3 regions of the Streptomyces sp. NPDC004788 genome follow, and region 3 is predicted to be linked to each of the others. Evidence: riboswitches for the same ligand, from Rfam matches in the RefSeq annotation. Region 3 holds a riboswitch; each other region holds the start of a gene.

Region 1 (2,254 bases), on a different contig from region 3:
CCACCACTCCCGCGCAGCCGGCCGCGCCCCAGGAGTCGAACCGCACCGAGGGGCTGCCCGCCGAGTCGGGCACGAAGACCACCGAGCCCTCGTCGAGCGCCACGACGCCCACCGCGCCCACCACTCCGGCCGCCCCGTCGACTTCGGCCACGCCGACCACGCCCGCCTCGCCGGACGCACCCACCACTCCCGTGACGCCCGGCACCTCCGTGACGCCCGGTACACCCGATGGTTCCGGTACGCCCGGTACGCCCGGTGCGTCCGAAACGGCCCCCACCGGCACCGGCAAGCACCGCGGTGACGCCGCGACAGAAGAACCGGGCGATACGGACGGCACGCCCGAATCCGGACGGCACGCCGCTCCGACCGGCGACGCGGCCGCGGACAACACGGACAAGACGCCCAGTGCGGACGAATACACCGTCAAGCCGGGTGACAGCCTGTCGGACATTGCACAGCAGAACGCCCTGCCCGGCGGCTGGACCGCGCTCTACGACGCCAACAAGAAGACGGTCGGCACCGACCCCGACCTCATCCTCCCTGGTCAGAGCCTTGAGTTGAACCTCGGGAAGACCGCGCCCCAGGTCACGCCTGAGGGGTAGTTAGGGGCTGAATGTCCGGTTCTGTGCAAGTGAGACATGAGTCTCTCTTGTCGAACGGCCGTGTCACGTCCGCAAACTTTGCGCGTTTCGCCCCTCACCTGCACAAACGTCACCTGACGGAGTGCAAGTAGGGGCGATTTTTCCGGGTTGATGGGCTTTGAACTTCCGCCGGGGGTGTGTCTACGGTCGTGACCGCTCGCCACCGCGGGCCCCGCCGACCGGTACGCCGAATCCTGCCGCCGGACGCCGGGAACAGTCGTCGCGCAAGCGCCGAAGGCAGGAGCGGGGGACCCAAGGTAAGTGCCGGCCCCGGCCGTTGAGACAGACGGCCGACGACCGGCTTGGGGTGGAGCCGCGTGCAAGGACACGCGGCCGGGCAACTCACTCGCCCGAACCCGACAGCTCACCTCGTAGGCGTCGGTGAGGAGAACTTCCATGCTGCTTTCCGGCAAGGGCAAACACCGTCGTCCCTCCAAGGCCACCCGCGTCGTCACCCTCGCCGGTGTCGCCGGCGTCGCCGTCGCCGCCCCGCTGATGACCGCTGGCACCGCCTCGGCCGCCACCGCCTCCGAGTGGGACGCCGTCGCCCAGTGCGAGTCCGGCGGCGACTGGTCCATCAACACGGGCAACGGCTTCTACGGCGGCCTGCAGTTCACCAACTCCACCTGGGCGGCCTACGGCGGCACCGCCTACGCCTCCCGCGCCGACCTGGCCTCCAAGTCGCAGCAGATCGCCGTCGCCGAGAAGGTCCTGGCGGGCCAGGGCAAGGGTGCCTGGCCGAGCTGCGGCGTCGGCCTGTCCAGCGCCTCGTACGACGGCGGCTCCGCCGAGGCCCCGGCCCCCGCCCCGAAGCCGGCCGCGCCGACGACCACCACCCAGCGCACCGCCGAGCAGCCGACCACCCGCAGCGAGAAGCGCACCGCGCCGAAGGCCGCGAAGACCGTCACCACGCCGACCGGCAAGAAGGTCGCCAAGGGTGACGGCGAGTACAAGGTCAAGGCCGGCGACACGCTGAGCAAGATCGCCCAGACGCACCACGTCAAGGGTGGCTGGCAGAAGCTGTTCCAGCTGAACAAGAACATCGTCCAGGACGCCGACCTGATCTACCCGGGCCAGCAGCTCCACCTCAAGTGAGCCTGACGGCTGTCCCCCCGCGGTGACCCTGGAACGGGCCCGGAGCCTGTGCTCCGGGCCCGTTTCGTACCGATCGGTAACCGGGTTCTTTCGTCCCCCAATGCATGCCCTTGGGTCCTTTTTCGTCCCAGGGGGCGGGCGCCCGGCTGGCCGGAGCCCCCGCGCCGGTTAGGCTCTTGTCGCAAGGCGAACGAGACCTTGCCGCATGCGTCACAACCAGCGTCACATCCCAGAAGGAGATGCTCGTGCCGTCCATCGACGTCGTCGTAGCCCGGGAAATCCTGGACTCCCGAGGCAACCCCACCGTCGAGGTCGAGGTCGGCCTCGACGACGGCAGCACCGGCCGTGCTGCCGTTCCCTCCGGTGCCTCCACTGGTGCGTTCGAGGCCATTGAGCTCCGCGACGGGGACCCCAACCGCTACCTCGGCAAGGGCGTCGAGAAGGCCGTCCTCGCCGTCATCGAGCAGATCGGCCCGGAGCTCGTCGGCTACGACGCCACCGAGCAGCGCCTGATCGAC
Region 2 (2,254 bases), on a different contig from region 3:
GGTACGAACCGGACATCCGGGCCGCGGCCCTGCCGTCCGCCAGGAGCTCGCGCAGCTGCGCCAGGTCGCCCGTGCGCACCAGCTTCCAGAACTCCTTGCCGTCGGCCGGGTCGCTCAGGGGGATGTTCACGTTCCGTGTCCCCGGAAGGTCCACGTCCGGCCCCTCGACCTTCCGGTCCGCGTCGTTTCGGAAGTCGAACACCGTGTGCAGGGCCAGGGTGGTGAGGAACGCGGTGTCCTCCGGGGTGGCGTGCGCCAGGTGACCGCTGCGGAAGAGGCGCCCGGGGCGCACCTCCCGGCCGTCCGTGGTCGGCAGCCCGCCCAGGTCACGGAAGTTGCGTACGCCGGCGAGCTCGGGCTCGGTGGTCGCTTGCGTCAAGGTTGCTCCTGGTCTCTCGAGATCGGTTCCTGGGGCAATCATCCAGGCTCGGTAGCCCCGGGCATACCCCCTCGGGCGGGAATGGGTGATCTGTCCGTATTGCGGGTTTGGTGATAACGCGCCCTGGTTGCAGGGGAGATGGGAATCGGGGCGTGAGCAGCGTCATAAACGTGACGGACCGTGGCTGATCGTCTTTTTCAAATTCCCTCGCGGAAAGGGAAATCGAGGGTCCGTCATCGCGCAGGGTGACCGGAATTCCGGCCGGATATCGCGCGATCGGGGCGCGATCAAGAGTGGCCGAAAAACCGTGGCTTGTTCCCGTCGGCCCGGCTCGTCTAGCGTCGCGCTCAATCCGGACGGACCGCCGAATCCTGCCGCCGCCCGGAATCCGCACCCACCCGTGTCAGGCAGGAGCGGGGGACCCAGGTACTTTGCCGATCCCTCGACGCAGCACCCACGAAGGACGGCTCGGGGTGAAGCCGCGCGACCGCGCGGCCGGACATCTCCAGTCCGAACCCGACAGCTCACCTCGCAGGCGACGGAGAGGAACTCGCCATGCCCGCGAAGGGTAAGCACCGCCGTCCCAAGGCCAACCCGATCAGCCGCGGGTTCGTCGCCGCCGGCACGGGCGGCGCGGTCGTCGCGCTCCCGCTGATCGGCGCGACCGGCGCCCACGCCGCCGAGCAGGCCGCTCCCGCCGTCGCGCACCAGCGCGTCGCCGCCGTGGCCCCCGCCGCCGTCACCCCCGCCGCCGTCACCCCCGCCCAGGCCCACGCCGCCGCCCCGGTCGCGTACACCGTGGTCCGCGGCGACTACCTGTCGAAGATCGCCACCGAGCACCACCTGGCCGGCGGCTGGCACAAGCTCTACCGCGACAACCGCCAGGTCATCGGCGAGAACCCCTCGCTGATCCTGCCCGGCATGAAGCTGACCCTCGGCGCCAAGGGCCACGCCAAGCCCCACGCGGCAAAGACCCACGCGCCCAAGGCCCACGCGGCCAAGGCCGGCGGCGAGCAGCGCGCCTCGCGCAGCGCCGAGCGCTCCGCCGCGACCACCTCCGCCCCGGCCGCCGCCCCGACCTCGGCCGCGTCGTCCTCCGCGTCGACCGGCACGACCACCTCCTCCGGCTGGGTCGTCCCGGTCAGCGGCGGCATCTCCACCCCGTACAAGCAGCCGGGCTCCATGTGGTCCTCCGGCTACCACACCGGCGTCGACTTCATCGCCGACACCGGCACGGCCGTCCACGCGGTCGGCCCCGGCACCGTCTACTCCGCCGGCTGGGGCGGCGCCTACGGCAACCAGATCGTCATCCAGCACGCCGACGGCACCTTCTCCCAGTACGGTCACCTCTCCTCCATCTCGGTGAGCGCCGGCCAGACCGTCACCGGCGGCCAGGTGATCGGCCTCTCCGGCGCGACCGGCAACGTCACCGGACCGCACCTGCACTTCGAGATGCGCACCGGGCCGGACTACGGCTCCGACATCGACCCGCTGGCCGCGCTGCGCCAGCACGGCGTCAACATCTGACGCCTCTGACGAACAGTCAGTGCGAAGCCCCGGCACGAGCCAGTGCCGGGGCTTCGCTTATTCCTGATTGACGTGATCTTTACCAGGTGGCATATGTCACCCGCCGTCAACCCCTCCTTACGGTCGCGTAGGTCACACCCATAAGGGAAAGATGAGTTCCCGTGGCAGACGATTCGAGATCACGAGACAAGAACGCATTCGGGTCGTACGCGGCGATCGGTGACAGCTTCACCGAGGGCGTGGGAGACCCCGGGCCCGACGGGAATTTCGTCGGCTGGGCGGACCGATTCGCGGTCCTGCTCGCCGACCAGCTGCCTGAGCACGACGCCTTCCGCTACGCCAACCTGG
Region 3 (2,254 bases):
CCCATGGCGCCCATCACGGCCGACGACACCGGCCGGGTCGTCATCGTCGACCGTCCGGGCGCCGTCCAGACGCAGCTGCTCATCGGCCGCGTCGGCGCCGACCGCCACGACCGGGTCTGGCCGGCCCAGGTGCTCGGCACGTACTGCCTCGGCGGCACGCTCACCTCCCGCCTGGACCGCGTCCTGCGCGAGGAGAAGGGCTACACGTACGGTGTGCGCGCCTTCGGTCAGGTGCTGCGCTCGGACGAGGCGGGCCACGGCGCGTCGATGCTCGCCATCAGCGGCTCGGTGGACACCCCCAACACCGGCCCGGCACTTGACGACCTGTGGAAGGTGCTGCGCACCCTCGCCGCCGAGGGTCTGACCGACGCCGAGCGCGACGTGGCGGTGCAGAACCTGGTGGGTGTCGCCCCGTTGAAGTACGAGACCGCCGCCTCCGTCGCGGGCACGCTGGCCGACCAGGTCGAGCAGCACCTCCCGGACGACTACCAGGCGCACCTGTACGCGCGCCTGGCCGAGACCGGCACGGTGGAGGCGACCGCGGCCGTGGTCAACGCCTTCCCGGTGGACCGGCTGGTCACCGTCCTGGTCGGCGACGCCTCGCAGATCGAGGAGCCGGTGCGGGCGCTCGGCATCGGTGAAGTGACGGTCGTCACCGGCTGATTGAGCCCCCGTCACGAGGACCCTGACGACCTGGTTCGTCAGGGTCCTCGTCATTTGTCCGTATTGCGGGCGAGTGTTGGTGAATGCCCTGTGGCAAGTCTTACAAACTGGCGCGTCTGTTTGGCGATTGACTGAAGATCGGCCTAGCGTCGATGCGGCTGTTCGCCCGTTGCACGACGCCGCACCCGCGGCGAACGGACAGTCATCGCCGAGTCCCCGCAAGGCGCGAGCCTGGGGAGCCGGGGACCCACACGAAGTCCCTGGGGTGAATCGGACGCCTTCGCTCCGCGCGGAGGGGCCCGTAGGAGACCTTCCTGCTCCGAACCCGTCAGCTAACCCGGTAGGCGAGAAGGAAGGAAAGGATCAGCCACTTCATGGCGTTCACCCGTGCCACCGGGAAGCATCGTGGTCCGAGCCGTCTGACGCGCCGTGGCGCGGGCATCGCCGGCGTGGCGACGCTCGCCACCACCGGCGTCATCGGCACCCTCGCCTCCCCGGCGCTCGCCGCCGACACGGAGAGCCCCTCCCCGGAGGACACCGGCCTCACCCAGGTGATCACCGAGGAGTCCCTCACCCAGCACGTCGACGCCCAGGCCGCCGCCCAGGAGAAGCAGGCCTTCGAGGCCGCGGCCCGCGTCAAGGCCGCCGCCGAGGCGAAGCGCAAGGCCGAGGCCCGCGTCAAGGAGATCCGCGAGGCCAAGGAGCGCGCCGCCCGCGAGGCCGAGCGCAAGCGCCTGAACTCCTTCACGGCCCCCGTCGCCCACTCGTACGTCTCCACCGGCTACAACACCGGCGGCTCGCTCTGGTCCTCCGGCCACCACTCCGGCATCGACTTCCACGCCGCCTACGGCACCACGGTCGTCGCCGTCGGCTCCGGCACCGTCGTCGAGGCCGGCTGGGGCGGCGCGTACGGCAACAACATCGTCATCCGCATGAACGACGGCACGTACACCCAGTACGGCCACCTCTCCGCCATCCGTGTCCACGTCGGCCAGCAGGTCACCCCCGGCGAGCAGATCGGCGTCTCCGGCTCCTCCGGCAACTCGACCGGCCCGCACCTCCACTTCGAGGCCCGCACCAGCCCCGAGTACGGCTCGGACATCGACCCCGTCGCCTACCTGCGCGCCCGCGGCGTCGACGTCTGACGTCCGTCTCCCCGCTCAGGTCTCCCCGCTCAGCGCGAAGAAGCCCCGGCTCGAACGAGCCGGGGCTTTTTTCGTCCCTGAATTACCGGTCGGCATCGGAAATTCCCGCGTCCTGCAATAGAGTCGCCGGACGGGCTATGCCCGACGGGGTTCAGCGTGGAGAAAAAGCGGAGGTCGGACATGCGCATTCCCGCGCAGTCGGTATGCACGGCGATCCGGGACGACATCGTCTCCGGTGTGTACGCGCGGGGCGCCAGACTGACGGAGGAACAGCTCGCCCGCCGCTACGGGGTCTCCCGCGTCCCGGTCCGCGAGGCGCTGCGCACCCTGGAGTCCGAGGGCTTCGTCGTGACCCGCCGGCACGCCGGCGCCCAGGTCGCCGAACCCGGCGAGCAGGAGGCCGCCGACCTGCTCGACATGCGCTCCCTGCTTGAACCCCTCGGTGC

Evidence for each region. A riboswitch is a leader RNA that binds a small molecule or an ion and turns the genes downstream of it on or off. The one in region 3 is predicted to bind cyclic di-AMP.
Region 1: linked by a shared signal. The riboswitch ahead of ACWEJX_RS07475 (transglycosylase family protein) and the one ahead of ACWEJX_RS10305 (M23 family metallopeptidase) in region 3 are both predicted to bind cyclic di-AMP.
Region 2: linked by a shared signal. The riboswitch ahead of ACWEJX_RS23760 (M23 family metallopeptidase) and the one ahead of ACWEJX_RS10305 (M23 family metallopeptidase) in region 3 are both predicted to bind cyclic di-AMP.

The regions. Positions count from the first base shown of each region.
Region 1 is NZ_JBSGBF010000010.1:60,867-63,120, forward strand. Features, by position in the region: gene ACWEJX_RS07470 (transglycosylase family protein) at 1-602, shown strand, start outside; cyclic di-AMP (ydaO/yuaA leader) riboswitch at 861-1,034, shown strand; gene ACWEJX_RS07475 (transglycosylase family protein) at 1,038-1,736, shown strand; gene eno (phosphopyruvate hydratase) at 1,976-2,254, shown strand, end outside.
Region 2 is NZ_JBSGBF010000058.1:6,792-9,045, forward strand. Features, by position in the region: gene ACWEJX_RS23755 (tyrosine-protein phosphatase) at 1-421, opposite strand, end outside; cyclic di-AMP (ydaO/yuaA leader) riboswitch at 765-930, shown strand; gene ACWEJX_RS23760 (M23 family metallopeptidase) at 935-1,906, shown strand; gene ACWEJX_RS23765 (SGNH/GDSL hydrolase family protein) at 2,068-2,254, shown strand, end outside.
Region 3 is NZ_JBSGBF010000016.1:35,246-37,499, reverse strand. Features, by position in the region: gene ACWEJX_RS10310 (M16 family metallopeptidase) at 1-663, shown strand, start outside; cyclic di-AMP (ydaO/yuaA leader) riboswitch at 860-1,024, shown strand; gene ACWEJX_RS10305 (M23 family metallopeptidase) at 1,038-1,808, shown strand; gene ACWEJX_RS10300 (GntR family transcriptional regulator) at 1,989-2,254, shown strand, end outside.